3 regions of the Pseudomonas fortuita genome follow, and region 3 is predicted to be linked to each of the others. Evidence: riboswitches for the same ligand, from Rfam matches in the RefSeq annotation. Region 3 holds a riboswitch; each other region holds the start of a gene.
The links. Region 3 has a riboswitch for cobalamin ahead of cobO (cob(I)yrinic acid a,c-diamide adenosyltransferase). Riboswitches for the same ligand answer to the same signal wherever they lie in the genome.
Positions count from the first base shown of each region.

Region 1: another riboswitch for cobalamin. It lies ahead of OZ911_RS10270 (TonB-dependent receptor); the one in region 3 lies ahead of cobO (cob(I)yrinic acid a,c-diamide adenosyltransferase).
Region 2: another riboswitch for cobalamin. It lies ahead of cobW (cobalamin biosynthesis protein CobW); the one in region 3 lies ahead of cobO (cob(I)yrinic acid a,c-diamide adenosyltransferase).

Region 1 is NZ_CP114035.2:2,233,014-2,242,590, reverse strand. It holds gene calA (vanillin reductase) at 1-61, opposite strand, end outside; gene OZ911_RS10310 (AraC family transcriptional regulator) at 243-1,148, shown strand; gene OZ911_RS10305 (TetR/AcrR family transcriptional regulator) at 1,277-1,876, opposite strand; gene OZ911_RS10300 (NAD(P)H-dependent oxidoreductase) at 1,968-2,564, shown strand; gene thpR (RNA 2',3'-cyclic phosphodiesterase) at 2,704-3,249, opposite strand; gene lpxO (lipid A hydroxylase LpxO) at 3,408-4,307, shown strand; gene OZ911_RS10285 (carboxymuconolactone decarboxylase family protein) at 4,421-4,765, shown strand; gene OZ911_RS10280 (GNAT family N-acetyltransferase) at 4,844-5,413, shown strand; gene OZ911_RS10275 (outer membrane beta-barrel protein) at 5,545-6,291, opposite strand; cobalamin riboswitch at 6,452-6,659, shown strand; gene OZ911_RS10270 (TonB-dependent receptor) at 6,769-8,895, shown strand; gene OZ911_RS10265 (acetyltransferase domain-containing protein) at 9,081-9,577, shown strand, end outside.
Region 2 is NZ_CP114035.2:3,424,199-3,433,775, forward strand. It holds gene OZ911_RS15710 (magnesium chelatase ATPase subunit I) at 1-226, opposite strand, end outside; gene cobN (cobaltochelatase subunit CobN) at 228-3,989, opposite strand; gene cobW (cobalamin biosynthesis protein CobW) at 3,993-5,060, opposite strand; cobalamin riboswitch at 5,161-5,377, opposite strand; gene OZ911_RS15725 (glyoxalase superfamily protein) at 5,479-5,856, shown strand; gene OZ911_RS15730 (hypothetical protein) at 5,853-6,212, shown strand; gene OZ911_RS15735 (ATP-binding cassette domain-containing protein) at 6,439-8,016, shown strand; gene OZ911_RS15740 (branched-chain amino acid aminotransferase) at 8,153-9,172, shown strand; gene OZ911_RS15745 (multidrug/biocide efflux PACE transporter) at 9,337-9,577, opposite strand, start outside.
Region 3 is NZ_CP114035.2:1,303,414-1,312,990, forward strand. It holds gene hda (DnaA regulatory inactivator Hda) at 238-945, shown strand; gene OZ911_RS05950 (C40 family peptidase) at 1,072-1,725, shown strand; gene OZ911_RS05955 (C40 family peptidase) at 1,865-2,398, shown strand; gene OZ911_RS05960 (PQQ-dependent sugar dehydrogenase) at 2,456-3,763, opposite strand; gene OZ911_RS05965 (hypothetical protein) at 4,474-4,638, shown strand; cobalamin riboswitch at 4,661-4,881, shown strand; gene cobO (cob(I)yrinic acid a,c-diamide adenosyltransferase) at 5,001-5,612, shown strand; gene OZ911_RS05975 (cobyrinic acid a,c-diamide synthase CobB) at 5,609-6,904, shown strand; gene bluB (5,6-dimethylbenzimidazole synthase) at 6,901-7,551, shown strand; gene cbiB (adenosylcobinamide-phosphate synthase CbiB) at 7,548-8,456, shown strand; gene cobD (threonine-phosphate decarboxylase CobD) at 8,449-9,441, shown strand; gene OZ911_RS05995 (cobyric acid synthase) at 9,438-9,577, shown strand, end outside.

The DNA of each region.
Region 1 (9,577 bases), 930 kb from region 3:
AGGTCATGGGGGCCAGAGGGCTGGAAGGGGTTTGGGCGGCGTAACCGATGGCGGTATACATGCAGGTCCTCGCAGGGAAGTGAAACGATTCAGGCGACGCATTTTGCGCGTCCAACCGCGTCACGCCCACGGCAGATTCTCCGGCATCCATGCCTGATTATCCGAAGATGCCATCTGATAACTCGCGCCATCCCCTTAATCTGCGATGATTAAGCTGTCTGATCCTCTGCCCTTGGTTTAACATGCAACTGACCCGCCACGTCGACGCCAATTCGCCACTTTGTACGCTGATCCGCAGCCTCGCCACGCGCCCGGGCTTTGTGCCCACGCACCTGCCCCAGGTACAGGTGCTGAGCTGGGACCACTATGTGGCCAGCAGCCCGCAGATCTACGAACCCAGCCTGATGATCCTGGCCCAGGGCAGCAAGCTGGCGCGCCTGGGGCCGCGCACCCTGGAGTACGGCGCCGGGCATTACCTGGTGCAGGCGTTGTCGGTGCCGTTCATGTGCGAAACTTTCGCCACCCCTGACGCGCCATTGCTGGGCGTGGCGGTGGACATTGACCGTGGCGTGCTGGGTGAACTGGTGCAGAGCATGGGCTTGGTGCCGGACGCTGCAGTACAGGCACAAACACCGCAATCGATGACCTCGGCGGCACTGGATGCGCCAATGCGTGACAGTGTGGAACGGCTGCTGCACTGCCTGCAGGACCCGCTTGACGCCAAAGTACTGGGCCCAGCGCGCGTGCGTGAGGTGCTGTATACCGCGCTGCGCGGCCCGCAGGCCGGTGTGTTGCGAGCACTGGTGGAGCAACAGGGGCATTTTGCCCGCATCGGCGCCGCCCTCGCCCACCTGCGCGAGCACTACGCCGAGCCGCTGAGCGTGGAGGCACTGGCCGCGCGGGCCAACATGAGCGTTTCGACCTTCCATGAACACTTCAAGCGCTGCACCGACATGGCACCGATGCAGTACCTCAAGCGCTTGCGGCTACTCAAGGCGCAGCAGATGCTGATCGGTGAGGGCCTGGGGGTGGCGCAAACAGCGCACCGGGTGGGTTACCAGAGCACCTCGCAGTTCAGCCGCGAGTACAAGCGCCAGTTCGAGCGCAGCCCGGGGGATGAACAGCCCTACCAGAGCTTGCCTGTGTAGCGAAGCCAGTTATCAAGCATGCTCGATCACTGTGGGAGCGGGCGCGCCCGCGAAGCAGACAACGCGGTGGATGGCACCGGCTATGCCGGTGTTCGCGGGTGCGCCCACACACAATGGTCGCATGCGCTTCATGTTTGCCGTTCGACCATGGCGATAATGGCGGCCTTGAGCTCAGCCTTGGCCTGCCCGGCTTCCAGCTCTCCCGCTGCAGCCGCCTGGGACAGCGCATCCGCTGCCCCGACCAGCAGGCGCATGCCGGCAACCCCTACATTGCCGCTGGGCGAAAACCCGGCCAAGGCTTCGCGGCACTTGTCCAGGAACGGCTGCTCGTACGCCCGTTTCAGCGCCTCCAGTTCCGGCGACCCGGCCAGCGCTGCCGACACCCCGGGTATCTCCCGGCCCTGGCTCATCACGCAGTCCACGTAGGCCTCGGCAATCACCCGGGCGCGGCTGGCCAAGCTGGCTTCACAGCTGGCCAAGGCTTGCGCCAGCATCTGCGACTGACGCGCATCGTATTCCTGGTACAGCGCCATCAGCAGCCCGTTGCGGGTCTCGAAATGGTCATAGACCACCGGCTTGGTTACCCCCGCCTGTTCAGCCAGGCGGCCCAGGCTCAAGGCATCGGTACCCTCCTCCCGCACCAATTGCCAGGCCATGTCCAGCAACTGCCTGCGTCGGTCGTCGCGGCTCAGGCGCTTGCGGGAACGGGCTTGATCGTTGCTTGACATCGATTACCTACCAAAAGTAACTTACTAAACGTAACTTACCTGGAGTATATAACGCTTCAGGCTACCCTGCACCGTTGAATGGAGAGCCACCATGCACGCTCTGATCGTCGTCGGTCACCATGACCCGCAATCCCTCACCCACGCGCTGGCCCGGCAGGTTGCCGACGGCCTGGCCAGCGTCGGCCACAGCAGCGAAATCGCCGACCTGGCCAGCGAAGGCTTCGACCCCCGCTTCAGCCTGGCAGACCATGCCGTGCACCGCCGGCTGGCAGCACCGCCGGCTGATGTACTCAACGAGCAGGCACGCATCGAGCGCGCCGATGCCCTGGTGCTGGTCTATCCGGTCTACTGGTGGTCACTGCCGGCCCTGCTCAAGGGCTGGGTCGAACGGGTATTCAGCAATGGCTGGGCGTTCGACTATGAAGAAGGCGCCACGGTGAAGAAATTGCGTGGCATGAAGGTTCACCTGATCGGCGTTGCGGGTGCCGATACAGGCACCTTCGAACGGCACGGCTATGGCGAGGCGATGCGCGTGCAGATCGAGCACGGCATCTTCGACTATTGCGGCGCCGAGGTACTCAGTTCCACCTTGCTGGATGACAGCGAAGGGCCTGACCAGCTTCCCCACTTGCACCATGCACACGCCTTGGGCAAAAAACTGTTTGCAGATTGCCAGGCCGCAGCCTGAACTGGCACAGGGCGGCTACTCAAGTAGCGGCAGCCTCGGTTGGGCACGCCACCTGTTCGACAAGAAGTACTGGGTTGCAGGCTTCAACCAGCTCAATGGCAGCAACAACTATGGCGAGCCACGCAACGCTGACCCCGGGTCAGTCTGCCAGCGGCCACTGCGCCAAGGGCCAGTAGGCGCCCTTGCGCGACTCGTAGAGCGTGAAGTGGCGCGCGCTGAGGTAGAACTCCGGCGCGCTGCTGGCCTCGGGTGGTTGCCCGTGGTAATCCCAGGACAGGGTCAAGTGCGGCCGATACTCACGGTTGGCCGCCTCCACCCCCAACGGCAGCAGTGCCTGCTGCAAGCCATACACCAGTTGCAACAGGGCCGGCGGTGTCTGCTGTGCCTCCAGCACCAACGCGCCGGCCCGCTGCCACACCTGCAAACGGTCAAGCAACAGCCGCGGTGCCAGGGTTGGCAACGTCAGTTGATCGACTGCCGCACAGATCGCCGGCACCTGTGCGGTATCCACATCGCCGAGGAACAACAGCGTGACATGGAAGTTGGCCGCGGGGACGGGTTTGCCGCTGCGCAGGTTCAGCGCCCGGCGCCACTGAGCCAAGGCATGGCGCTGGGCATCGCTGACCGGCAAGGCGAAGAACAGCCGTTTGAACGGGCTACCGCTGGGGCGTATATCCTGAACCATACCAACTCCCTGACATGAAACGTTTGCGCAAGACTGTAGGGCATTACACCAATGTCGCCCCGGTGTTTCGTAACAATAAGTACAAACTACCCCCATGATTGTTTATGCTGGCGAGCTTATGCCATGACGCATGGCCATTTTTCGACAAGTAAACGTCCATGAAAATTGCACTCGTACTTATCTTCGCCCTCTCGATTGCCTACGTGCACCTGCGCGGTCGGGTTCGCCACAAATTGACTCGCCAGCTGGGCGACCACTCCAGCTTCCTCGCCCCGGTCAACAGTTTCCTGTACCTGTTTTCCAAGCTCCCGGCCAAGCCATACTTGCCGGTCGAAGCCTTCCCCGAACTGAAGCCGCTGCAAGACCACTGGCAGGAAATCCGCGAGGAAGGCCGCCAGTTGCTGCGCGTGGGCGAAATCAAGAAGTCCGACAACTACGATGACGTCGGTTTCAACTCGTTTTTCAAGACTGGCTGGAAGCGCTTCTACCTGAAGTGGTACGGCGAAAGCCACCCTTCGGCGATGGCCCTCTGCCCACGCACCACCGAACTGTTGCAAAGCATCGGCACGGTCAAGGCTGCCATGTTCGCTACCCTGCCGCCGGGCGCCAAGCTGGTGCGCCACCGTGACCCGTATGCCGGCTCGTACCGCTATCACCTGGGCCTGGACACGCCGAACGATGACGGTTGCTACATCGACGTGGACGGCGAGAAATACTCATGGCGCGATGGCGAGGGCGTGATCTTCGACGAGACCTACATCCACTACGCGGCGAACACGACCGAGCACAACCGCATCATCCTGTTCTGTGACGTCGAGCGCCCGCTCAAGTACCGCTGGGCCACTGCGTTCAACCGCTGGTTCAGCCGCAACGTCATGGCCGCCGCCGCCGCGCCCAACGGTGCCGGCGACAAGACCGGCGGTATCAACCGGTTGTTCACCCGCATCTACAAGATCCGTGAACGCGGCAAAGCGCTGAAGAAGCGCAACCGCCTGCGCTACTACGTGGAAAAGTGGGCGGTGGTTGCAGCGCTGGTGCTGGTGTTCATCTACATTTGAAGGCTCAACGCGCCCACAAGTGCTGCTGCACACCCACCAAAGTACAAGCCTCGCAGGTGTCACTCTTCGACTAGCCTGAAAGCTCCACTCGCAACCACCACAAGGTGAAGACGATGAGCATGATGGACTGGGACGCCTACCGTAAGCAGTTGATGGCCGGCATCGGCGATCTCAAGCAACTCTCCCCCGACACCGTGGCCGGTTACATGACCGCCAGCGGTGCGGGAGCCAAGACCAACCACCTCGACGCCAAGACGCGTGAGTTGATCTCACTGGCCGTGGCCGTGACCACCCGTTGCGACGGCTGCATCGCCGTGCATTCGCAGCAGGCGGTCAAGCACGGGGCCAGCCGCGAGGAAATTGCCGAAGCCCTCGGCGTGGCCGTGGCGATGAACGCCGGTGCTGCGCTGGTGTACTCGGCGCGAGCCATGGATGCGGTGGGCAAGGCCAACGGCTAGGCCCAAACGGCGTCGCCGCCCTTGCGCGACGGCGCCGCGCCCCACAGACTTGGCGGCCCAGCCCTTGCAGGAGCCCGCATGATCCACGTTCGCCCTATGACAGCCGAAGACTTCGAGCGCTTCTGGCCCACCTTCCAGGCCATTGTCCAGGCCCGTGAAACCTACGCCTTTGACCCCGAGCTGAGCATCGATCAGGCCCGCCAGCTGTGGCTTGAGCTGCCGCAACACACGCTGCTGGCCGAAGAAGATGGCGAGCTGCTGGGTTCTTATTATCTTAAGGCCAATGCCGCCGGGCCTGGCGCGCACGTGGGCAATTGCGGCTATATGGTGTGCGAACAGGCACGCGGCCGAGGTGTGGCACGCCTGATGTGCGAGCACTCGCAGAAGCTGGCGCGCCAGGAGGGCTTTCTGGCCCTGCAGTTCAACTCGGTAGTGGCCAGCAATGAAGTTGCGGTGGCACTGTGGCACAGGCTGGGATTTGAAACAGTCGGCCGCTTGCCCAAGGCTTATCGCCATGCCCGCCTGGGGCTGGTGGACTGCCTGGTGATGTACAAGTGGCTGGCAGAGGAGCCGGTGGTGGAGAAACCACCGCTGCTGATCGGGCGCAAGAACATCGAGGCACGGGTGTCGCGGCGTCGCGGGCGCTGACCTCTCTTGCAGGTTCGGCCCCTTCGCGGGCTTGCCCGCTCCCACAAGTACTGCGCAGCACCTAAAGGCTGTGCGGTCCTTGTGGGAGCGGGTTCACCCGCGAAGAGGCCGGGCCTGCTAAACGCTCAGCTTCAGAACGCCAAGCCCACCTTTACACCAAACTCGTCACGCTTGAGCTTGGTGTTGTCTGCCACTGGCGAATCTTCGTCCAGCTTGTATTCGGTGCGGGTGTAGTACACCCCGGCCTGCACCGGCAAAGCGCCCTGCTGGTTCATCAGCAACGTCACTTCAGCGTACGGGTTGGTGCGGTCTTTGAGGTCGACCGTGTCGCTGCCAAAGTCGTCCACTTTCAGCCGCGCACGGCCGTCCAGGGTGTGGCGCGCGCCCACTTCCACCCGCAGGGTCGAGGCGTCGAACTGGTGGTTGTAGCCCAGCGCCGCCTTGGCAAAGGGCGACTTCACGGTGAGCTTGGTATCAAGGTCGTTGATTTCCGGCTCGAAGCGCGACCAGCTGTAGCCGCCGCCCACGGTCACATCGACGAAGTTGCGAGCGTCCAGCGCCGCACGCCAGCCAAGGTCCAGGTCAGCCTGGGCCTCCTTGAGCTTGTTGTCGTTCTTCTTGCCGTATTTGGCTTCGGCGCCGATTTGGTAGATGAAACCGGATTCGGCTGTCAGCTTGTTGCCGAAGGTGGCGAACACACCGCCCTGGCCCATGTGTTCCTTGTCGTTTTCACTGCCACCTTCGAACTTGAACTTGTCGTAGGCGCCCTGCAGACCGATGGTGAACAGCGGGTCGGTGCTGGGTGCGGCGGTGGCGGCCAGCGGTGCGGCGATCAAGGCGAGCAGGCAGGTGTGGCGCAACAGATGACGAGCAGGCATGCGTAAAGTCTCCATGACTTGGTAACGAAAGACGAACGTGCGGTTCGAGACAAACGCCACACGAAAAGTTCGAAAAAAAATCAGTAAAAACACGCAACCCTGTGTTTTATCGGCGTATTCATGGCACGCCAACATTTGACGCCTTAGCCTTTCAGTGGTCAGATGCGCGCCAGTTTCAGGTGCCCTTCGCCGCCGCGCGCAGGGTGAAACGGGAAGCCGGTGCGTCATGTTACCCATGACAAGTCCGGCGCTGCCCCCGCAACGGTAAGCGAGTGAACCCTTCGAGATACCACTGTGCACGTGCATGGGAAGGTGAAGGTTTCATGCCCCTCGCAAGCCCGGAGACCGGCCTGGAGCTTCACTTGGCAACCCGCGGTGGGCGGGCGCAGGCCGGAATCCGTGCGCGCGCCTGCCTGCATGGTTCGCCTTTGCGTGTTTTCCACCGGGATCCATTCATTCCTGCAGCAGTGGAACGACATGTCCCGTATGTTCAAGCTTCACCCCCTGGCGGCCTGCCTGGCCGTCGCCCTCCCGGCCCTGGCCGATGGCCATGACCAGCAGCCCTTGGCCTTGCCTTCCACGGCCATCACCGACACCCTCGACAGCCGCACCCTCGACCTGGCCACGCCGACCCAGGCAGGCTCGCGCCTCGGCCTCAGTGCCCTGGAAACACCGGCCAGCACCAGCAGCATCAGCGCCGAGCAGATTCAGCAGCGCAACAACCTCACCGTGCAGGATGCGGTGACGCGGTCGCCGGGCATCACCTTCGTCGGCTCCCCCGGCGACGGTGGCACAGGCCTGTCCGCCCGCGGCTTTGCCGGTCACAGTTCGGTGATGACCCTGTTCGACGACGCACGCCTGTACACCGGTGCCGGCACCCAGACGTTCCCGGTCGACCCGTGGATGGTCGAGCGTATCGATGTCATTCGCGGCCCGGCTTCGGTTCTGCATGGCGAAGGCGCCACCGGCGCGGTGATCAACGTGATCCCGAAAAAACCGATTGCCGGCGAGGTGCGCAACCACCTGCGCCTGGGCTACGGCTCGTGGGACCGCCAGCAGCTCGGCCTGGACAGCGGCGGCAGCCTCAGCGAGCGCCTTAGCTATCGCCTGACCCTTAACCAGCAGGCCGGCAACGGCTGGGTCGACCGCACCACATCGCGCAGCCTGGCCCTGAGTGCCGCGCTGCGTTTCGATGCCAGTGACGACCTCAGTTTCACCCTTGCCCACGACCGTGGTGATGCAGAGCCTGCCAACTACTACGGCACCCCGCTGATCGACGGCCACTACCGCAGCAGCCTGCGCAAGAAAAACTACAACGTGCAGAACGACGTGCAGCACTACGTCGATGAGTGGACCCGGCTGACCACGGACTGGACGCTGAACGACCACGTCAGCGCCAGCAACCAGCTGTACTACATCAAAAGCCGCCGCCACTGGCGCAATGCCGAAGACTACAGCTGGGACGCCGAGCGCCAGCAATTGCAGCGCGGCAGCTACCTGGAGATCAAGCACAACCAGGAACAGTTCGGCGACCGCCAGACCTTCACCTTTGACCACAGGCTGTTCGGCCTGGCCAGCAAGACCGTGGTCGGCGCGGAATACAACAAGGTCCGCTTCAACGTCGACAGCAACGCGCCCTACAACGATGTGGGCGGTGACTACATCGACCCATGGCAGCCAGAACCGGGCGGGTTCCACAGCGCCTCGCCACTGCGCCCGCAAACCTTGTCCAGCACCCACACCTTCGCTCTGTTCGCCGGGAACCGCTTGCAGCTGAGCGACCGGCTGTCGCTGGTCACTGGGGTGCGCCGCGACCAGAACCACATCGACCGCACCAACCTGACCAACGACAGCCGCAGCGACCGCAACCTGCAAGGTGGCAACTGGCGCGCCGGGCTGGTGTTCGCAGTCACCGATGACTTGGCGCTGTTCGGGCAGTACTCCACCAGCCAGGAGGGGGTCAACAACCTCATCAGCCTCAGCCCCACCCAGATGCACTATGACCTGACCGAGGCGAAACAGACCGAGGTTGGCCTCAAGCAGCGCTTCTGGGACGGCCGTGGCGAATGGACGCTGGCCGCCTACCACATCGTCAAAAAGAAGCTGCTGGTGGACGACCCGATCACCCACGAGAAACAACAGGCTGGGCAGCAGACGTCAGATGGCCTTGAGGCAACCCTGGAACTGGCACTGGCGCATCAGTGGCAGGTGTCGGCCAATGCGTCGCTGGTACGCGCCAGGTATGACGATTTCGACGAGATGGTCGGCGGTGTAGCGCAGGACCGTGCCGGCAACCGGCCGGCCAACGTGCCACGGCGTACCGCCAACCTGTGGCTGAGCAAAGGCTTCGGCCAACAGGTAGAGGCCGGCATGGGTGTGCGCTACGTGGATGAGCGTTATGCCGATACTGCCAATTCCCAACGTGCCCCCAGCTACGCCGTGGTCGATGCCAACATCGCCTGGCAGGTGCTGCCGGATGTGAAGTTGGGGTTGCAGTTGAACAACCTGTCTGATCGTGAATATGTGCAGTCGGCGTTCAGTGGGCAGCAGTGGTTGATGGGGATGCCACGATCGTACTTTGCGACGGTTGATTACACCTTCTGACCTGAGTTGCCTGTAACGGTCTCTTCGCAGCACCAGGCTGCTCCTACCAGTCACCACCGACCGGTAGGAGCAGCCTTGCGCAGCGAAGAGACCGGCACACGCAACACAAAAACCTCTACCAACCTCTCATCGATTAGTTATAAGATAACGTTTCACATGACATTAATTCCTATCAGCGACCCTCCATGACAAGCGCCAGCGCCACGCCCTCCTTGATCACCCAGCGCCTGCAAAGCATCGATGCCCTGCGCGGCCTGGTGATCCTGTTCATGCTTCTGGACCACGTCCGCGAAACGTTCTTCCTGCACCGACAGGTCAGCGACCCGATGACCATCGACGCTACAGAGCCGTCGCTGTTCTTCAGCCGGACCCTGGCCCACCTGTGCGCGCCAGTGTTTGTCCTGCTAACCGGGCTGTCGGCCTGGCTGTACGGCGAAAAGCACCAAGGCCGCGGCGATGTCTCGGCGTTTCTGTTCAAGCGCGGGTTGTTCCTGGTGGTGCTGGAATTCACCCTGGTCAACTTCGCCTGGACATTTCAGTTGCCCCCCAGCGTCATCTACCTGCAAGTCATCTGGGCCATCGGTGTCAGCATGATCGCCCTGTCGCTGCTGGTATGGCTGCCACGTGCTGCCCTGCTCGCCCTGGGCGCAGCCATCGTTGCCGGCCACAACCTTCTCGACGG
Region 2 (9,577 bases), 2.1 Mb from region 3:
GGGTCCCGACCAGACGTTCTTCACTGGCGCCCAGTGGCAGGGTGACAAACGGGCCCTCGCCGAGCAGGTCGGCCAGGCCACGGGCCAGCGTGCTCTTGGCCATGCCACGCGGCCCTTCGATCAGCACGCCGCCGATTTTCGGGTCGATGGCGGTCAGGCACAGCGCCAGCTTCAGGTCGTCGGCACCGACCACGGCGGCCAGCGGAAATTGCACGGGTTCACTCATTTCAAGCCTGTTCCTCGCCGTCGAGCAGTTGTTCCTCAAGGGCCTCGCGGTACTCGCCCGGCGCCTGCCACAGCCCGCGCTGCTGGGCCTCCAGCAGACGCTCGGTAAGGTCGCGCAGGGCCTCGGGGTTGTGCTCGCGCATAAAATCACGGGTCGCCGGGTCGAGCACGTACGCATCGGCCAGCCCCTGGTAATGATGGTCGTCGATCAGGTGCGTGGTGGCATCGAAGGCGAACAGGTTGTCGACCGTCGCCGCCATCTCGAAGGCCCCCTTGTAGCCGTGGCGCTTGACCCCGTCGATCCACTTGGGGTTGAGCGCGCGGGCGCGTATTACCCGGTTCAGCTCTTCCTTCAGGGTACGGATGCGGGGACGGTCTGCCTGGCTGTGGTCGCCGTGGTAGCTGGCCACCGGCGCCCCGGACAAGGTTTCCGACGCTGCCAGCATGCCGCCCTGGAACTGGTAGTAGTCGTTTGAGTCGAGCAGGTCGTGCTCGTGGTTGTCCTGGTTCTGCAGCACCGCCTGCACCTTGGCCAGGCGCTGGGCGAACTGGGCGCGGGCCGGGGTGCCGTCGTCGGTGCCGCCGTAGGCGTAGCCGCCGTGGTTCAGGTAGACCTCGGCCAGGTCGTCGCGGCTGTGCCACAGGCGCCCGTCGATGGCGTTCTGCACCCCGGCGCCATACGCACCAGGTTTGGCGCCGAACACCCGCCAGCCCGCCTGCCGCGCGGCCTGCTCGGCGTCCAGCCCTTGCGCCAGCAGCGCGGCACGCTCGCTGCGTACCCGGGCGGCCAAGGGGTTGAGGTCGTCAGGCTCGTCCAGCGCGGCCACCGCCTGCACGGCGGCATCGAACAGACGGATAAGGTTGCCGAAGGCGTCGCGGAAAAAGCCGGAAACGCGCAAGGTCACATCCACCCGCGGGCGGTCGAGCAGGCTCAGCGGCAGTATTTCAAAATCGTCAACGCGCTGGCTGCCGGTGGCCCATACCGGCCGCACGCCCATCAGCGCCATGGCCTGGGCGATGTCGTCGCCGCCAGTACGCATGGTGGCCGTACCCCACACCGAGAGGCCAAGCTGGCGCAGGTGATCGCCGTGGTCCTGCAGGTGGCGTTCAAGGATCAGGCTGGCCGAGGCGAAACCCAGGCGCCAGGCCGTGGTGGTGGGCAGGTTGCGCACGTCCACGGTATAGAAGTTGCGGCCGGTGGGCAGCACGTCGAGGCGGCCACGGCTGGGCGCACCGCTGGGGCCGGCAGGCACGAATCGCCCGGCCAGCGCCGCCAGCAGGCCGTTCATTTCAGCGGCGCCGCAGGCATCCAGGCTGGGCGCCACCGCTTCGCGCAAGGCCTGCACCACGTCATGCACCGGCTGCCATTCGCTCGGTTCAGGCAGCTGCAGGGTGCCGCCCAGCGCTTGCTCGATCACCTGCTGCGCCAAAAGCTCAAGGCGCTCGCGGGTATCGCCACAGGTGCGCCAGGGTTCACTGCTCATGGCCAGAAGCTGCTCAGGGCGTGCGCCCTGCCAGGGCAAGCCAAGCTCACAATCGAGCGGGTCAAAGCCTGGCACCAATGCCTTGGCCAAGGCGCGCAGCAGGCTGGCATTACCACCACGACCGTCGCCCCGCTCAACCCGCAGCAGGGCCAGCAGCGTATCCAGGCGCAGCCGCCCCTCTGGTGACTGGCCAAACACATGCAGGCCATCGCGAATCTGCGATTCCTTCAGGTCGCACAGGTAAGTGTCCAGGCGCGGCAGCCAGACGGCGGCATCATCCAGCTGCCCTTCCAACTGCAGCTCGCGGTCGATGTGGTTGACCTTGACCAGCTCGAGGATGTCGCGCTGCAACTCGCGGGCACGCCGCGGATCGAGTAGCTGCGCTTCGTAGAACTCGTCGGCCAGCTGCTCCAGGTGGCGCAACGGGCCGTAGGTTTCGGCACGGGTCAGCGGCGGCATCAAGTGGTCGATGATCACCGCCTGGGTACGGCGCTTGGCCTGGGCGCCCTCGCCCGGGTCGTTGACAATGAACGGGTAGATGTTCGGCAGCGGGCCAAGCAGCGCGTCCGGCCAGCACTGCGCCGACAAGCCGACGCCCTTGCCGGGCAGCCATTCGAGGTTGCCGTGCTTGCCGACATGGATCACCGCGTCGGCGGCGAACGCGTGGCGCAGCCAGAAGTGGAACGCCAGGTAGCCGTGCGGCGGCACCAGGTCGGGGTCGTGATACACCGCGCTGGGGTCTACCTGGTAGCCCCGGGCGGGCTGGATGCCGACGAAGGTCAGCCCAAAGCGCAAGCCGGCCACCATCAGCCGGCCGCTGCGGTACATCGGGTCCTGCTCGGGCGGCCCCCAGCGCTCCAGCACTGCCTGGCGATTGGCCTCGGGCAAGCGCTCGAAGGCGGCCTGGTAGTCGGCCAGGCTCAGGCTCTGGGCGCAAGGGCGCTGGTCCAGGTGGTCAAGGTCGTTGGTCACGCCGCCGAGCAGCTGGTGGATCAGTTGCGTGCCGCTGCCCGGCAAATCGGCCAGCGGATAGCCTTCGGCCTGCAGCGCTTTGAGAATGTTGAGTGCAGCAGCGGGCGTATCCAGGCCGACGCCGTTACCGATGCGGCCATCCCGGGTCGGGTAGTTGGCCATCACCAGGGCCACGCGCTTCCCGGCATTGGGCAGGCGCGCCAGCTCGACCCAGCGCCGGGCCAGCTCGGCGACAAAGTCCATACGCTCGGGGTGGGCGCGGTAGCACACCACGTCGGACTGGCTGCGCTCGCTGCGCCAGGCCATGTCCTTGAAACTGACCGGGCGGGTGATGATGCGCCCGTCCAGTTCGGGCAAGGCGATGTGCATGGCCAGGTCGCGCGCACCCAGCCCCTGTTCGCTGGCTTCCCAGCCGGGCTGGTTGTCCTGCGCGCAGATGGCCTGCAGCACCGGAATGTCACGGCGGAACGGGCGCAGGTTGGGCCGTTCGGGGCTGGACAGGGCAAAACCGGTGGTATTGACCAGCACTTCGGCACCGACTTCGTCCAGCCAGGCTTCGACCTGCTCCAGGCAGGCGCTTTCCTTTAGGCTGGCCACGGCAATCGGCAACGGGTTCAAGCCAGCAGCTTGCAGGCGCTGGCAGAACACGTCGATGAACGCGGTGTTGGCCGCCTGCAAGTGGGAGCGGTAGAACAGTAGCGGCGCCACCGGGCAATCCGGGTGCCAGTGCGGGTACCAGTCTTCCAGTGCCACACTGCCCTTGGCCGGGTGATACACAGCGGTGCGCGGCAAGGGCTGCGGCTCGTCCCAGGCATAATCGCGGCCCAGCCACTGGTTGGCCAGGCAGTTGTAAAGGTTGATGGCATTGGCCTTGCCACCCTGGCGCAAGTAGTGCCAGAGGCGCTCGGCCTGGTCGCCCGTGACGGTGCCCAAGCGGGTCAGCTCCGGGTCAGGGCGATCATCGCCTGGTACCAGAATCAGTTGCACGCCCCGGGCAGCCAGCTCGACCAGTTGCTCGACGCCATAGCGCCAGTAACCGACGCCGCCGTGCAGCGACACCAGGATGACCTTGGCGTGGCGCAGCACCTGGTCGACATACAGGTCGACCGAAGCGTGGTTCTGCACCTGCATCGGGTTGGCCAGGCGCAGGCTGGGGAAATCCTCAGGCAGTTGCTCGGCCGTATCGGCGAGCAACGCCAGGTGCGAATCGCCGCTGCAGAGAATCACCAGTTCGGCGGGTGTCTGGCCAAGGTCGGCAATACTGTCGTCCGGCACGAAGCCGCCGGGCTGGGTCCGCAGCAGGTGCACGGGTCAGGCGCCCAAGGCCTGGCGCAGGCGCGCTTCCAGCTGGGCAGCGTCGAGTTCCTGGCCGATCAACACCAGGCGGGTGATGCGCGGCTCGTCGGCACGCCAGGCGCGGTCGAAGTGTTTGTCGAAACGGGTCCCCACGCCTTGCACCAGCAGGCGCATCGGTTTGCCCGGGATGGCAGCGAAGCCTTTGGCGCGCAGGATGCCGAACTCCACCACCAGCTGGGTCAAGGCGTCGAGCAACAGGCTTTCGTCAGCCTCCGGCAGGTCGATGGAAATGGAGTCGAAGGCGTCGTGGTCGTGGTCGTCATGATCGTCGCCATCGTGGTGCGAATCGTGGTGGGTACGGCGGCCATCGATGTGCGCCTCGGACTCGGCGCCCACACCCAGCAGCACCTCCAGCGGCAGCTTGCCACTGCTGGCCTCTACCACCTTGACTGCCGGCGGCAGTTCTTCGGCCACTTCGGCGCGCACCTTGGCCAGGCCTTCGGCGTCGATCAAGTCGGCCTTGTTCAATACCACCAGGTCGGCGCTAGCCAGCTGATCGGCGAACAGTTCGTGCAGCGGCGATTCGTGGTCCAGGTTAGGGTCGAGCTTGCGCTGGGCATCGACCTGGTCCGGGTAGGCGGCGAAGGTGCCGGCAGCCACGGCCGGGCTATCGACCACGGTGATGACCGCGTCGACGGTGCAGGCGTTGCGGATTTCCGGCCACTGGAAGGCTTGCACCAGCGGTTTGGGCAGGGCCAGGCCACTGGTTTCGATCAGGATGTGGTCCAGGTCGCCACGGCGTGCCACCAGCTCGCGCATGACCGGGAAGAACTCCTCCTGTACGGTGCAGCACAGGCAGCCGTTGGCCAGTTCATAGACGCGGCCGCTGGCTTCTTCTTCGGTGCAGCCGATGCTGCACTGCTTGAGGATTTCGCCGTCGATACCCAGTTCGCCGAATTCGTTGACGATGACCGCAATGCGACGGCCCTGGGCGTTGTCGAGCATGTGGCGCAGCAAGGTGGTCTTGCCCGAGCCGAGGAAGCCGGTGACGATGGTAACGGGGAGCTTGGCCAGTGTTTTCATGTCGCATTGCCCTTGGCAGAATGGCGCGGGCATGCAGGACGACAGCCGCGGACCAGGCCGGCCGGGCTTGTTCGCCACCGGATCACCCCGCCCGGTTGAAAGTCGAAAACGTTGCGAGGCAGGTCTCCTGGCTTGCACCGTTCCAGCTCCCCGTTCAGTTGAACGGCGGGCTGGCGGGATGACGCCTTCCCGCGCATTGGCGCAGTGGCTGTGTCGATCCGTTGTCAGTGCTTACAGTTGCGGGGGCAGCCGCGGCTTGTACCGCGTTCCCGTCTTAGCTTCGGCCTGGCCGAAGAACCTCGAAGTGGCAAGGCTACGCAGTGGCTGGCGGGTGGTCAACCATTGCTGCGGGGCTTGCCGACAACTCTTGGCGGCACTGCGGTACAGTGGCGACTTTGCCCACTGTCAAGGACGCCCCATGCTCCTCGCCCCCGCCATCCCGGTACTGCGCATCTTCTCGGTCGACAAGGCCAGGGAGTTCTACATGGATTTTCTCGGTTTCAGCCTGGACTGGGAGCACCGCTTCAGCCCGAACCTGCCGTTGTACATGCAGATTCACCGCGATGGCCTGATCCTGCACCTTACCGAGCACCATGGCGATGCCTGCCCCGGCTCTACAGTGTTTGCCCGCCTCGACGACCTGCGGGCGCTGGAGCATGAACTGCAAGGCAAACAGTACGGTTACGCCCGGCCCGAAGCCGAGCGCCTGGACTGGGGCCTGCAGATGCAGGTGTGCGACCCGTTCGGCAACCGCCTGCGCTTCTGCCAGCAGATCGATGACGAGGCCAACCTGTGAAGGCGCTGGGCAAACGCGAAATGGCCCGCCTGGAGCGGGAGCTGGTAGCGTGCCTGACGGACGCTTGTGAAACCGCCAAGGCAGAAATCGTCGGGTTCACCTGGCTCACCCATCGCCTGGACCCTGAGAACTTTCCGGCCAGCCTGCGTATTACTTGGGTGTTTGAACAAGAGGCCGAGAAAGTCGCTGCAGTGGCGGGTGAAGCAAAGGCACGCATGCTGGCGCTGACCCGTCAGGCGTTGGACCACGCCGGCATACAACTGGATCACCCGGCCTGGCATGTACGGTTTGACAGCGAAGAGGCCTGCAAACAGAGCCACGGAGGCGACTGGGCCAAGCGCTTGACGGGGCGCTGAGCCCAGGGCCAGACAAGATCGGGCGCCGCTCGCGCGGCGCATCGCCAGTGCAGGAAACCCATACACGGCGGGCGGTACTTTACCCGCCCCCAACGGGCCGTTAGGCTACGCACTCCCCCAGTACGAGGTATTCGTCCAATGCGCCATTAATGCCGCCGTCCATTCGACGGCCAGTCTTCAGCCTCCGGTTTGCTCCGGAGATGTCGCGGCATTTGTGGAGTTGTGCATGACGAACACGTCGATCCTGACGCTGGACAGCGTCTCTTTGGCCTTGCCTGATGGCCGGCTACTGTTTACCGACCTCAACGAAACCTTCGACCAACGGCGTACCGGCCTGGTCGGGCGCAATGGCGTGGGCAAGAGCCTGCTAGGGCAGGTTCTGGCCGGCCAGCGTGCACCGAGCAGCGGCCAGTGCCGGCGCCTTGGGCCTGTCCATCTGCTGAATCAGCAGGTAATCGAGCGCAGCGCCACGCTTGCCGACCTGGCCCAGGTGGGGTCGGTGGTTGCGGCGCTGGAGCGCATCGAGCAAGGCAGCATCAACCCCCAGGATTTCGACACCGTCGGCGAGCGCTGGGATATCCGCGAGCAACTGCAGATGCACCTGCAACGCAACGGCCTGAGTCACCTTGACTGGCGCCAGCCCGCACGCAGCCTGAGCGGCGGCCAGGCTATGCGCGTGGCGCTGGCAGGCGCATGGCTCAGCGGTGCCGACTACCTGATACTCGACGAACCGAGCAACCACCTGGACAGCGACGCCCGTGCCCAATTGCTGAGCATGATCGAGGCCTGGGACCGAGGTTTGCTGGTGATCAGCCACGACCGCAGCCTGCTGGCGCACATGGCGCGCATTGTCGAACTGTCGAGCCTGGGGTTACAGGCCTATGGCGGCAACTACGGCTTCTATGCAGCACAAAAAGCCAGCCAGGTGGCGCAGGCCCAGCAGCAACTTGCCCGGCTCAAGCAGCAGCAACAACGCCAAGCCCGTGAACTGCAGCGCCAGCGCGAAGACCTGGAACGCCATCAGGCCCGGGCCGGGCGTCAAGCCAGGCATGCCAACCAGGCCAAGATCCTGGTCGACCGCCAGCAGGAGCGCAGCCAGGCCACGGCGGGCAAGCAGCACCGCGACCATAGCGACGCGCGGCAAGCATTGCTGGGCAAAGTGCATGACGCCGCCCGCGAGGTCGAGCAAGCCACTGCGATTACCTTGCATGCTCCCACGCCCCAGCGTCATGCGGGCCGCGAAGTGTTGGCGTTGCAGGCACTTCGCTTGCCCCATGGCACCCGCAAACCGCTTGACCTGCGCTTGTGCCTGGGCCAGCGGATGGGCCTGGTCGGCGCCAACGGCAGTGGCAAGTCCACGCTGCTAAGGCTGCTGAACGGGCAATTACCGGCATCACCACACACTTTGCGCCGCCGTGGCGAAACCGCCCTGCTCGACCAGCACTGCAGTACCTTGGCAGGCCACAGCAGCGTGCTCGAACACCTGCGCAGGGCCAACCCGGTGCTGGCCCTGGGCGAGTTGCGCAGCCGCCTGGCACAACTGGGCCTGGATGCGGCCCGGGTCGAGTTGCCCAGCAGCCTGCTCAGCGGCGGCGAGCGGATGAAGGCAGCACTTGCTGCCGTGCTGTACCGCGAGCGGCCACTCGACCTGCTGTTGCTGGACGAGCCCGGCAACCACCTGGACTTGCCGTCACTGGCAGCCCTGGAGCGCATGCTCGGGCAGTTTCGCGGGGCGCTGATGGTGGCGTCCCATGATGCGGTTTTGCTGGAAAACCTGGCACTGGATGAGTACCTGCGGTTGTAGAAACCGAAAAAAAAGCATCGCAGGCTATCAATTCGTGACTGGCCGTTCCCGATCCGCGACGGATGTATTATGGTGACGTGGTGCGCATATAACAGCAGCCCGAGCGATCGGGCACTTGCAAGACAATGAGGGTGTCATGAGCAACGAAAGCATTAACTGGGACAAGCTGGGTTTCGACTACATCAAAACCGACAAACGCTACCTGTCCGTATGGCGCAATGGCGAGTGGGACAAAGGCACCCTGACCGACGACAACGTGCTGCACATCAGTGAAGGCTCCACGGCCCTGCACTACGGCCAGCAATGCTTCGAAGGCCTGAAGGCCTACCGTTGCAAGGACGGCTCGATCAACCTGTTCCGCCCGGACCAGAACGCCGCCCGCATGCAGCGCAGCTGCGCCCGCCTGCTGATGCCGCATGTGCCGACCGATGTGTTCATCGAAGCGTGCAAGCAAGTGGTCAAGGCCAACGAAAAGTTCGTACCACCGCACGGCAAAGGCGCCCTGTACCTGCGCCCGTTCGTGATCGGCACCGGTGACAACATTGGCGTGCGCACCGCCCCCGAGTTCATCTTCTCGGTCTTCGCCATTCCGGTTGGCTCGTACTTCAAGGGCGGCATGAAGCCGCACAACTTCCAGATTTCCAGCTTTGACCGCGCCGCCCCACAAGGCACCGGCGCCGCCAAGGTCGGCGGCAACTACGCTGCCAGCCTGCAGCCGGGCGCTGAGGCCAAGAAGGCCAACTTCGCCGACGCCATCTACCTCGATCCGTTGACCCATACCAAGATCGAAGAAGTGGGTTCGGCCAACTTCTTCGGCATTACCGCCAACAACGAGTTCGTTACCCCGAAATCGGCCTCGGTACTGCCAGGCATCACCCGCCTGTCGCTGATGGAACTGGCGCAATCGCGTCTGGGCCTGACCGTGATTGAAGGCGACGTCGAAATCAGCAAGCTGGACCGCTTCATCGAAGCCGGCGCTTGCGGTACCGCTGCGGTGATCACCCCGATCGGCGGTATCGAGTACAACGGCAAGCTGCACGTGTTCCACGACCTGGAAAAAGTCGGCCCGGTTACCCAGAAGCTCTACAACGAGCTGACCGGCATCCAGAGCGGCGATGTTGAAGCGCCGGCAGGCTGGATCGTCAAGGTGGCCTGAGCTGTATCAGCTGTATAAGAACGGGGCATGCCAGCAATGGCATGCCCCGTTTTTGTTGGATGACTCACGGTCCCTGTGGGAGAGGGTTTACCCGCGGAGCAGGCACCGCGGTGGTTGGCACCGGCTATGCCGGTGTTCGCGGCTAAAAGCCGCTCCTACAGGGTCTACAGGGAACGCGCGAGGCGGCGCTGCATCAGCAGGTGCCGGGCTTTATCGAACGCCCAGTTGTACAACACGGTGTAGGGCAGAATAATCACGAAAAAGCCCAGCTCTACCATGAACGCCTGCAGCAGCGAGATATCCAGCATCCATGCCGCCACCGGCAGGCACCACACTACCAGCCCAGCCTCGAAGCCCAGGCCGTGCACGAAGCGCCCACTGGCCTTCCAGTTGATGCGTTCGGTC
Region 3 (9,577 bases):
CAAACCTGTGGGAGCGGGCATGCCCGCCAAGCATGTAACAAGGTGCATGGCACCGGCTTTGCCGGTGTTCGCGCACGCGCCCGCTCCCACAGGGATCGATGTCAGCGGCAAAATAGCGCAACTTGTTGATTTTGCTTGTGCTATCCATTGCCGTGATTGTGCGCCCCGCGTTGCGGGTATAGACTTTGCAGATTGTTCACCAAAGGCCCCCTGCGGTCCTGCCGACCGCCCGCGAGCATGAAACCACCGATCCAGTTGCCCCTGGGTGTGCGCCTGCGCGATGACGCCACCTTCATCAACTACTATCCGGGCGCCAATGCTGCGGCATTGGGTTACGTCGAGCGGCTATGCGAAGCCGACGCCGGCTGGACCGAGAGCCTTATCTATCTGTGGGGCAAGCAGGGTGTTGGCCGTAGCCACCTGTTGCAGGCCGCCACCCACCGTTTCCAGCAACGCGGCGAGCCCGCTGTCTACCTGCCATTGGCGCAACTGCTCGATCGGGGTGTGGAGGTGCTCGACTACCTGGCCCAGTACGAGCTCGTGTGCATCGACGACCTGCATGTGATCGCCGGCAAGGCAGACTGGGAAGAGGCCATGTTCCACCTGTTCAACCGCCTGCGCGACAGTGGCCGTCGCCTGTTGCTGGCCGCCTCGGCATCGCCACGGGAGCTGCCGATCAAGCTGCCGGACCTAAAGTCGCGGCTGACCCTGGCGCTGGTGTTTCAGATGCGTGGCTTGTCCGATGAAGACAAGCTGCGTGCCCTGCAGTTGCGTGCTTCGCGCCGCGGCCTGCACCTTACCGACGAAGTCGGCCACTTCATTCTCACCCGCGGTGCGCGCAGCATGAGTGCGCTATTCGACCTGCTCGAACGCCTCGACCAGGCCTCGCTGCAGGCACAACGCAAGCTGACCATCCCGTTTCTCAAGGAAACCCTGGGCTGGTAATCCCCTGAAAACGCTGGGCCAGAGCGGCAAAACAGAAAAGTCACATCTTTTTCGATAAAATTTGCAAATGGCCATGATAGAGGGCATAGTTTCCCCCTCTAAAGGATTACAGACACGGTCGTGCCCATGCTAAAGCGCTTCGCACCCCTCGTGCCACTCGCACTCGTGACCCTGCTTTTTGGCTGCGCGGCCCAAGGCCCAGCTTCTCATTCAGCGCTGCAGCCCCAGGATCACACCCCGATCGCCGCACAATCGGCAATCAAGGCCAAGGCCTCGCCTTCGTCGGTATTCGGCGAACCGGAAGAGCTGGCCACTGAAGATGACCTGGAGGCTTTCTCCAGCAACAGCAAGCCTTACCAGTTGCCGGTACTGGCGGACAGCATTCTCGAGCGCGGCATGTCGTTGATCGGCACCCGCTACCGCTTCGGTGGTACCTCGGAAAAGTCCGGTTTCGACTGCAGCGGTTTCATCGGCTATCTGTTCCGCGAAGAAGCGGGCATGACCCTGCCGCGTTCCACGCGTGAAATGATCAACGTCGATGCCCCGAAAGTGGCCCGCAACAAGCTCAAGCCAGGTGACCTGCTGTTCTTCAGCACCAACGGCCGCGGTCGTGTGAGCCATGCCGGGATCTACCTGGGTGACAACCAGTTCATCCACTCCAGCAGCCGCCGCAGCGGTGGCGTTCGCATCGACAGCCTCGGTGACCGCTACTGGAGCAAGACCTTCATTGAAGCCAAGCGTGCCTTGGCCATGGCGCCGACCAACATCGCGCGCAACTGATAGCAAAATGATATATCCTGCTGCGGCGGCGATGCTTTGAAAAAAGCTCGCCGCCGTGCGCATTTACAGAAAGCGTCTAATCTAAATTCTCAACTCTTTTCGGCTGCAGCGCAGCGGTCTCAGACAGGATGTTCTGGCCATGATAAAGATGGCGCGCTTTGCATTTCTCTCCCTGGCAGCATTGCTTGCTGCCTGCTCCAGCCGTGCGCCTGCGCCGGCCCCTGTGGTTACGCCGCAGGTTACTTACAGCCAGCCAAGCCCTTCGCCGATTGCCGATGACGTATTGATCCGCGCCATTGGCCTGGTGGGCACGCCCTATCGCTGGGGCGGCAACACCCCGGACTCCGGCTTCGACTGCAGTGGTTTGATCAAATACGTCTACCGTGACGCGGCCGGTATCAGCTTGCCGCGTTCAACGCGGGAGATGATCGTCATGCGTGCACCTACGGTGGATGCCAAGGCACTGCAATCCGGCGACCTGGTGTTCTTTGCCACCAGTGGCGGTTCGCAAGTCAGTCATGCTGGCATTTATGTAGGGGAAGGGCGTTTTGTGCATGCGCCTTCCACGGGTGGCACGGTGCGCCTGGACTATCTGTCCAACAGCTATTGGGCCAAGGCTTACCTTCAAGCCAAGCGTGTGATTCCGCAAGGGCATCTGGCGCAGAACCCCTGATGATCAACGCCTGTAGCAGCGGCCCCGTTCAACGGGGCTGATACAGGCCGCCCGGTTTCAAGGTGCTTTGCTCACCCGCCAGATCACATTGCCGACATCGTCGGCCACCAATACACCGCGTTGCCCATCGTTGATCACGCCCACCGGACGCCCCATCGCCTTGCCCTCTTGGTCGAGAAACCCCGTGAGCAGGTCGATGGGGCGGCCGGCAGGTTTGCCTGAGCGGTCGAAAGGTACGAACAGCACTTTGTAGCCGCTGTGTGGTTTACGGTTCCACGACCCGTGCTGGCCGACCAATGCCCCCTGATCGAAAGGCGGCGGCAGTACACCAGGCTCGGTGAATGCCAGCCCCAGGGATGCGGTATGCGGGCCGACCGCATAGTCTGGCGCCAGGGCCTGGGCCACCTTTTGCGGGGCCTGTGGATGTACCCGGTGATCTACATGCTGCCCGTAGTAGCTGTATGGCCAGCCATAGAAGCCGCCGTCTTTTACCGAGGTGATGTAATCAGGCACCAGGTCGCTGCCGATTTCGTCACGTTCATTGACTGCTGTCCACAAGACGTTGCTGTGTGGCTCCCAGGCCAGGCCGTTGGGGTTGCGCAGGCCGGTGGCGAACAGCCGGTGCTTGCCGCTTGCGGGGTCCACTTCCCAGATAGCGGCGCGGCCTTGCTCCTTCTGCATACCGTTTTCCCCGATGTTGCTGTTCGAGCCAACCGTCACATAAAGCTTCTTGCCATCGGGGCTTGCGATCACATTCTTGGTCCAGTGATGGTTCAGCGGCCCGCCGGGCAGCGCGGTCACCGGGTGGCCTTTATCGGTTATCTGCATGGCGCCCGGTTCATAGTGAAAGCGCAGCAGCCTGTCGGTGTCGGCCACGTACAAGTCCTTGCCCACCAGGGTCATGCCGAAGGGTGAGTTGAGCCCTTCGATGAAAGGGGTGCGAGTTTCTGCCACCCCGTCATGGTCGGCATCGCGCAGCAGGGTTATACGGTTGGCGCTGGGTACGGTCGCGCCGGCGCGTTTCATCGCCTTGTCCATGGCCCAGCCGCGAATGCCCTTGCCATCTTCGGGCTTGGGTGGCGCGTTGGTCTCTGCCACCAGTACATCGCCGTTGGGCAGCAAGTAGAGCCAGCGCGGGTGGTCGAGGCCGCTGGCGAAGGCTTTGACCTGGGTGCCTGGTGCCGGGGTCGGCTTGCTGCCCTTTGGCCAGCCCACTGCAGGGGCGATATTTACGGTGGGGATCAGTGTTGTGACGGGGGTGGGGAGGCGGGGGTTTGGCCCGCTGCCGTCGTTTACGCTCAACAGGGCTGTTTCGCCGCAGCCTGCCAGGCTGGCTGCGATTAACCAAGGCATCAGGCATTTCATGTGCGGCGTCCTCTAAAGAAGCCTGTTGAATTGAGAGGCCGGCTGGGTTCGGCAGGTTCCCCTTGGTTTGCTTGCTCTTGCTCTTGCTCTTGCTCTTGCTTTTGCTTTGGCTTCTAAGCGCGCGGTAGCTCAGGCAACGCAGATTGCGACTTCAGGAGGCCGAGCGCAGGGCTTGCGGAGGGAGGTGACGGGCATGGATGCCCGTCAAGCGCTGGGCCCCAGGATGGGGCCTGCAGCGCGGTCCTCCCGGGAGCAAGCCCGGAGCGAGGGGACCCCGGAGCGCAGCGTAGGGGCCGGATGATGGGAGCCAGCGTTTTTTGGTTACTTTTTGTCGCGTTTGACAAAAAGTGACCCGCCGTAAGGGCGGAAAGGTGATTTGGCGCCACCTTTGAAAATGAATGTTGACTCATTGTTGATGCTCACACCTGAACGCGAACAGCGAACAGCGAACAGCGAACAGCAAGACCGAACAGCGAAACAGTGCTGGTTTTTAGCTCGCGCATAGGCCATTTGCGATAGCGACACTAACTCACCTTTTCGCCCTTACGGCGAGTCACTTTTTGTCAGACGCGACAAAAAGTAACCAAAAAACGCTGCGCTCCCATCATCCGGCCCCTACGCTGCGCTCCGGGGTTCCCTCACTCCGGCCTCGCTCCCGGGAGGACCGCGCTGCAGGCCCCATCCTGGGGCCCAGCGCTTGACGGGCATCCATGCCCGTCACCTCCCTCCGCAAGGCCTGCGTTCGGCCTCCTGAAGTCGCGAAGATCAAGATCAAGATCAAGATCAAGAGCAAGAGCAAGAGCAAGAGCAAGAGCAAGAGCAAGATCAAGATCAAGATCAAAAGCTTACGTTGCTGCAGCAACCACTTCGATTGACGCTCCCGGTGCAACCCTCTAACCTTCGCGGCGTGTTTCAGGTGCCCTGCCAGCCCCGACTGGGCAGGGTGAAACTGGGAAGCCGGTGGGCGCCAGCATGGCGCGATTCCGGCGCTGCCCCCGCAACGGTAGGTGAGTAGAAGGCCGCGCAGGGCCACTGGATGCCAGCATCCGGGAAGGCGCGCAGGTTTGGGCCAAGGCCCGCTCACAAGCCCGGAGACCGGCCTGAAACTGTCAACGGCATCACGGAGGGTGATGCGCGGTGCACCGTGGCGCCCTGCCATGGCCCCTGCGCGCTCTCCGTCTGCCTGCCTATTCCCTGTCGCCACGCGTGCCGTGGTGCCAGCCTGCGGAGAACCCTGATGAGCGAAGCCACCGAACGCGACGAACGTCACCTGGCGCGCATGCAGCGCAAGAAGGCGGTCATCGACGAACGCATCGCCAATTCCCCCAACGAATGCGGCTTGCTGCTGGTGCTGACCGGCAATGGCAAAGGCAAGAGCAGCTCTGCCTTCGGCATGCTCGCCCGCGCCCTGGGCCATGGCATGCAGTGTGGAGTGGTGCAGTTCATCAAAGGCCGTAATAGCACCGGCGAAGAGCTGTTTTTCCGCCGCTTCCCCGAGCAGGTTCGCTATCACGTGATGGGTGAGGGCTTTACCTGGGAAACCCAGGACCGCCAGCGTGACATCGCTGCCGCCGAAGCCGCCTGGGCGGTGTCGCGGCAGTTGCTGCAGGATCCAAGTGTGCAGTTCGTAGTGCTGGATGAGCTGAATATCGCCCTCAAGCATGGCTACCTCGACCTGGACCAGGTCCTGTCCGACATCCAGGGCCGTCCGCCCATGCAGCACGTGATCGTGACTGGCCGCGCTGCAAAGCCCGAGATGATCGAATTGGCCGATACCGTGACCGAGATGGGCATGCTCAAGCACGCCTTCCAGGCCGGTATCCGTGCACAGAAGGGCGTCGAGCTGTGAGTCAATCGCGCCACTGCCCCGCGGTGTTGATCGCGGCACCGGCCTCTGGCCAGGGCAAGACCACCGTCACTGCTGCTTTGGCCCGCCTGCACCGCAACCTCGGGCGCAAGGTGAGGGTGTTCAAGTGTGGCCCCGACTTTCTGGACCCGATGATTCTCGAGCGGGCCAGTGGCGCGCCGGTGTACCAGCTGGATTTGTGGATGATCGGAGCCGAGGAAAGCCGCCGCCTGCTGTGGGAAGCTGCCGGCGAGGCCGACCTGATCCTGATCGAAGGGGTCATGGGATTGTTCGACGGCACCCCGTCCAGTGCCGACCTGGCGCGCCACTTCGGCGTGCCAGTGCTGGCTGTGATCGACGGTACGGCCATGGCCCAGACCTTCGGCGCCCTGGCCCTGGGCCTGGCGCGTTACCAGGCCGACCTGCCGTTCGCCGGCGTACTGGCCAACCGCGTGGGCAGCCTGCGCCACGCGCAGCTGCTCGAAGGTAGCCTGACCGAGGGCCTGCGCTGGTATGGCGGCTTGTCCCGTGAGCGCGGCATTGAATTGCCCAGCCGTCATCTTGGGCTGGTTCAGGCCAGCGAGCTGAACGACCTGGATACCCGCCTAGATGCCGCCGCCGAGGCGCTTGCCGCCAGCTGCGACGCCGCCATGCCTCCGCCGGTGACCTTTGTCGGCCCCGAGCCGCAGGTGCGTGCTGCCTCGCTGGACGGTGTGCGCATTGGTGTGGCGCGAGACGAAGCGTTCGCGTTCACCTATGGTGCCAACCTTGAGCTGCTGCGCAGCCTGGGCGCGCAGCTGGAATTCTTCTCGCCGCTGCACGACCGTGAACTGCCAGTGGTGGACAGCCTGTACCTCCCGGGTGGCTATCCCGAACTGCATCACCACGCCCTGGCTGCCAATGCGCCAATGAGCGAGGCAATCCGCGCCCATCATGCTCAGGGCAAGCCGTTGCTGGCTGAATGTGGCGGCATGCTGTACCTGCTGGATGCCCTGACTGACGTCGCCGGCGAGCGTGCCGAATTGCTCGGCCTGCTACCAGGCGAGGCGACCATGCAAAAGCGCCTGGCGGCCCTGGCCTTGCAGGCGGTGGAGCTGCCGGAAGGTACCCTGCGCGGCCATACCTATCACCACTCGCTAACCAGCACGCCGCTGGAGCCGATCGCCCGAGGCCTCAGCCCCAACGGCGGGCGGGGCAACGAAGCGGTGTATCGCCTGGGTCGGCTGACGGCCTCTTACGTGCACTTCTACTTCCCCTCCAACCCTGATGCGGCGGCGGCGCTGTTGCGACCATGAGCGAACACGCCTACAGCGCCGCCGAACGCGCTGCGATCTATCGGGCTATCGGTGAGCGTCGCGACATGCGCCATTTTGCCGGTGGCCAGGTTGCGCCAGCACTGCTGGGCCGCTTGCTGGCCGCCGCACACCAGGCGCCTAGCGTCGGTTTGATGCAGCCCTGGCGTTTCATTCGCATCACCCAGCGTGACCTGCGTACCCGCATCCAGGCCTTGGTGGAGGCGGAGCGTCTGCGCACTGCCGAGGCATTGGGCGAGCGGGCTGATGACTTCATGAAGCTGAAGGTAGAAGGCATCAATGACTGTGCCGAGCTGCTGGTAGCGGCCTTGATGGACAACCGCGAGCCGCACATCTTCGGCCGTCGCACCCTGCCGGAGATGGACCTGGCCTCGCTGGCCTGCGCCATTCAGAACCTGTGGCTGGCGGCCCGTGGCGAAGGGCTGGGCATGGGCTGGGTGTCGCTGTTCGACCCTCTGGCGCTGGCAGCACTGCTGGGTATGCCGGAAGGGGCCAAACCGGTGGCGGTGCTGTGCCTGGGACCCGTGACCGAATTTTACCCTGCACCCATGCTGGTGCTGGAAAACTGGGCCGAAGAACGGCCTTTGAGTGACATGTTGTACGAAAACCAATGGGGAGAGCGCCAATGAGCGTGGCCTTGCTGACCATGGCCGGGGTGGCCCTGGATGCCTTGCTGGGCGAACCGCAGCGGCGCCACCCTCTGGTGGCCTTCGGCAATATGGCCGGTAACCTGGAGCGCCGCCTGAATGCAGGTGGCCGCGGCTGGCGCAGCCACGGCGTGAGTGCGTGGTTTCTGGCGGTGGTGCCGCTGACCCTGGTGGCGCTGATCCTGTCCTGGCTGCCGTACATCGGCTGGCTGGTGGATGTGCTGGCGCTGTACTGCGCCCTGGGCCTGCGCAGTTTGGGCGAACATGTGCTGCCGGTGGCCAACGCCTTGCGCCAGGGCGACCTGGAGGAAGCCCGGCGCCGCGTCGGCTACCTGGTCAGCCGCGAAACCCGGGAGCTGGACGAGCCCGCCGTGGCCCGCGCAGCCACCGAGTCGGTACTGGAAAACGGCAGTGACGCGGTGTTCGCCGCGCTGTTCTGGTTTGTGGTGGCCGGCGCGCCGGGCGTGGTGCTGTACCGCCTGAGCAACACCCTGGATGCCATGTGGGGGTATCGCAACGAACGCTTCGAGCGCTTCGGCTGGTGCGCGGCGCGCATTGATGATGTGCTCAACTATATTCCCGCAAGGCTGGTGGCGCTGACTTACGCACTGCTGGGCAAGACCCGCCTGGCGCTGGCTTGCTGGCGCAAGCAGGGCCCGCTGTGGGACAGCCCCAACGCCGGACCGGTGATGGCCGCCGGTGCCGGAGCACTCGGTGTAGCGCTGGGCGGCCCGGCTGTTTACCACGGCGAACTGCATGAGCGGCCACGCCTGGGCGAAGGGCCGATGGCTGACGCCGATGCCATCGAGCGTGGCTGGAGCCTGGTGCAGCGCGGCGTGTGGCTGTGGCTGTTGTTGATCTGCCTGGGGGCTTACATCAATGCTTGAACACGGTGGCCGCCTGCTGCGTGCGGTGCAACATTACGGTATCCCTCGCGAGCAGTGGCTCGACCTGTCCAGCGGCATCGCGCCCTGGCCGTTCCCGATCCCGCCGATACCTACAGATGCCTGGGCTCGCCTGCCTGAGACCGAAGACGGCCTGGAGGCGGCGGCACGCGGGTATTACGGCGCCCGCGAGCTGCTGCCGGTGGCGGGTTCCCAGGCGGCGATCCAGGCTTTGCCGCTGCTGCGTGCGGCTGGCCGGGTAGGGGTGCTGTCGCCGTGCTATGCCGAACACCCGTATGCCTGGCATCGGGCGGGCCATCATCTGGTCGAGCTGGATGAAACGCAGGTCGAGGCGATGCTCGACAGCCTCGACGTGCTGGTGCTGGTCAATCCCAATAACCCGACCGGGCAGCGGGTACCGCGTGAGCGCCTGCTGGGCTGGCACGCGCGCCTGGCTGCACGCGGTGGCTGGCTGTTGGTCGACGAAGCGTTCATGGACAACACCCCGGCGGATGGCGTGGTCGATTGCGCCGACCTCCCGGGGCTGATCGTGCTGCGATCATTCGGCAAGTTCTTTGGGCTGGCCGGGGTACGCCTGGGCTTCGTCGCCGCCGAGCGCAGCCTGTTGCTGCGCCTGGCCGAGCTGCTTGGCCCGTGGACGGTCAACGGGCCAACCCGGGTGCTGGCCCAGGCAAGCCTGGCCGACAAGCCTGCCCAGCGCGTGCAGATTGAACGTTGCGCTGCCGCCAGCCAGCGCTTGGCAACAATGCTGTCCAGCACCGGCCTTGCCCCCAGCGGCGGCTGTGACCTGTTCCAGTACGTGCGCAGCGAGCGCGCCGTGCAGTTGCATGACTTTCTTGCCCGCCGCGGCATCCTGGTGCGCTTGTTCGAACACCCACCGGCCGTGCGCCTGGGGCTGCCTGAATGTGCGGCGGACGAACAGCGTCTCGCCCAGGCCCTGGCGGACTTTCAAAAGGAATCGGCATGACCACCCTCATGGTGCAAGGCACCACCTCCGACGCTGGCAAGAGCACGCTGGTAACTGCCCTGTGCCGCTGGCTGTTGCGCCAAGGCGTTGGCGTGGTGCCGTTCAAGCCACAGAACATGGCACTGAACAGCGCGGT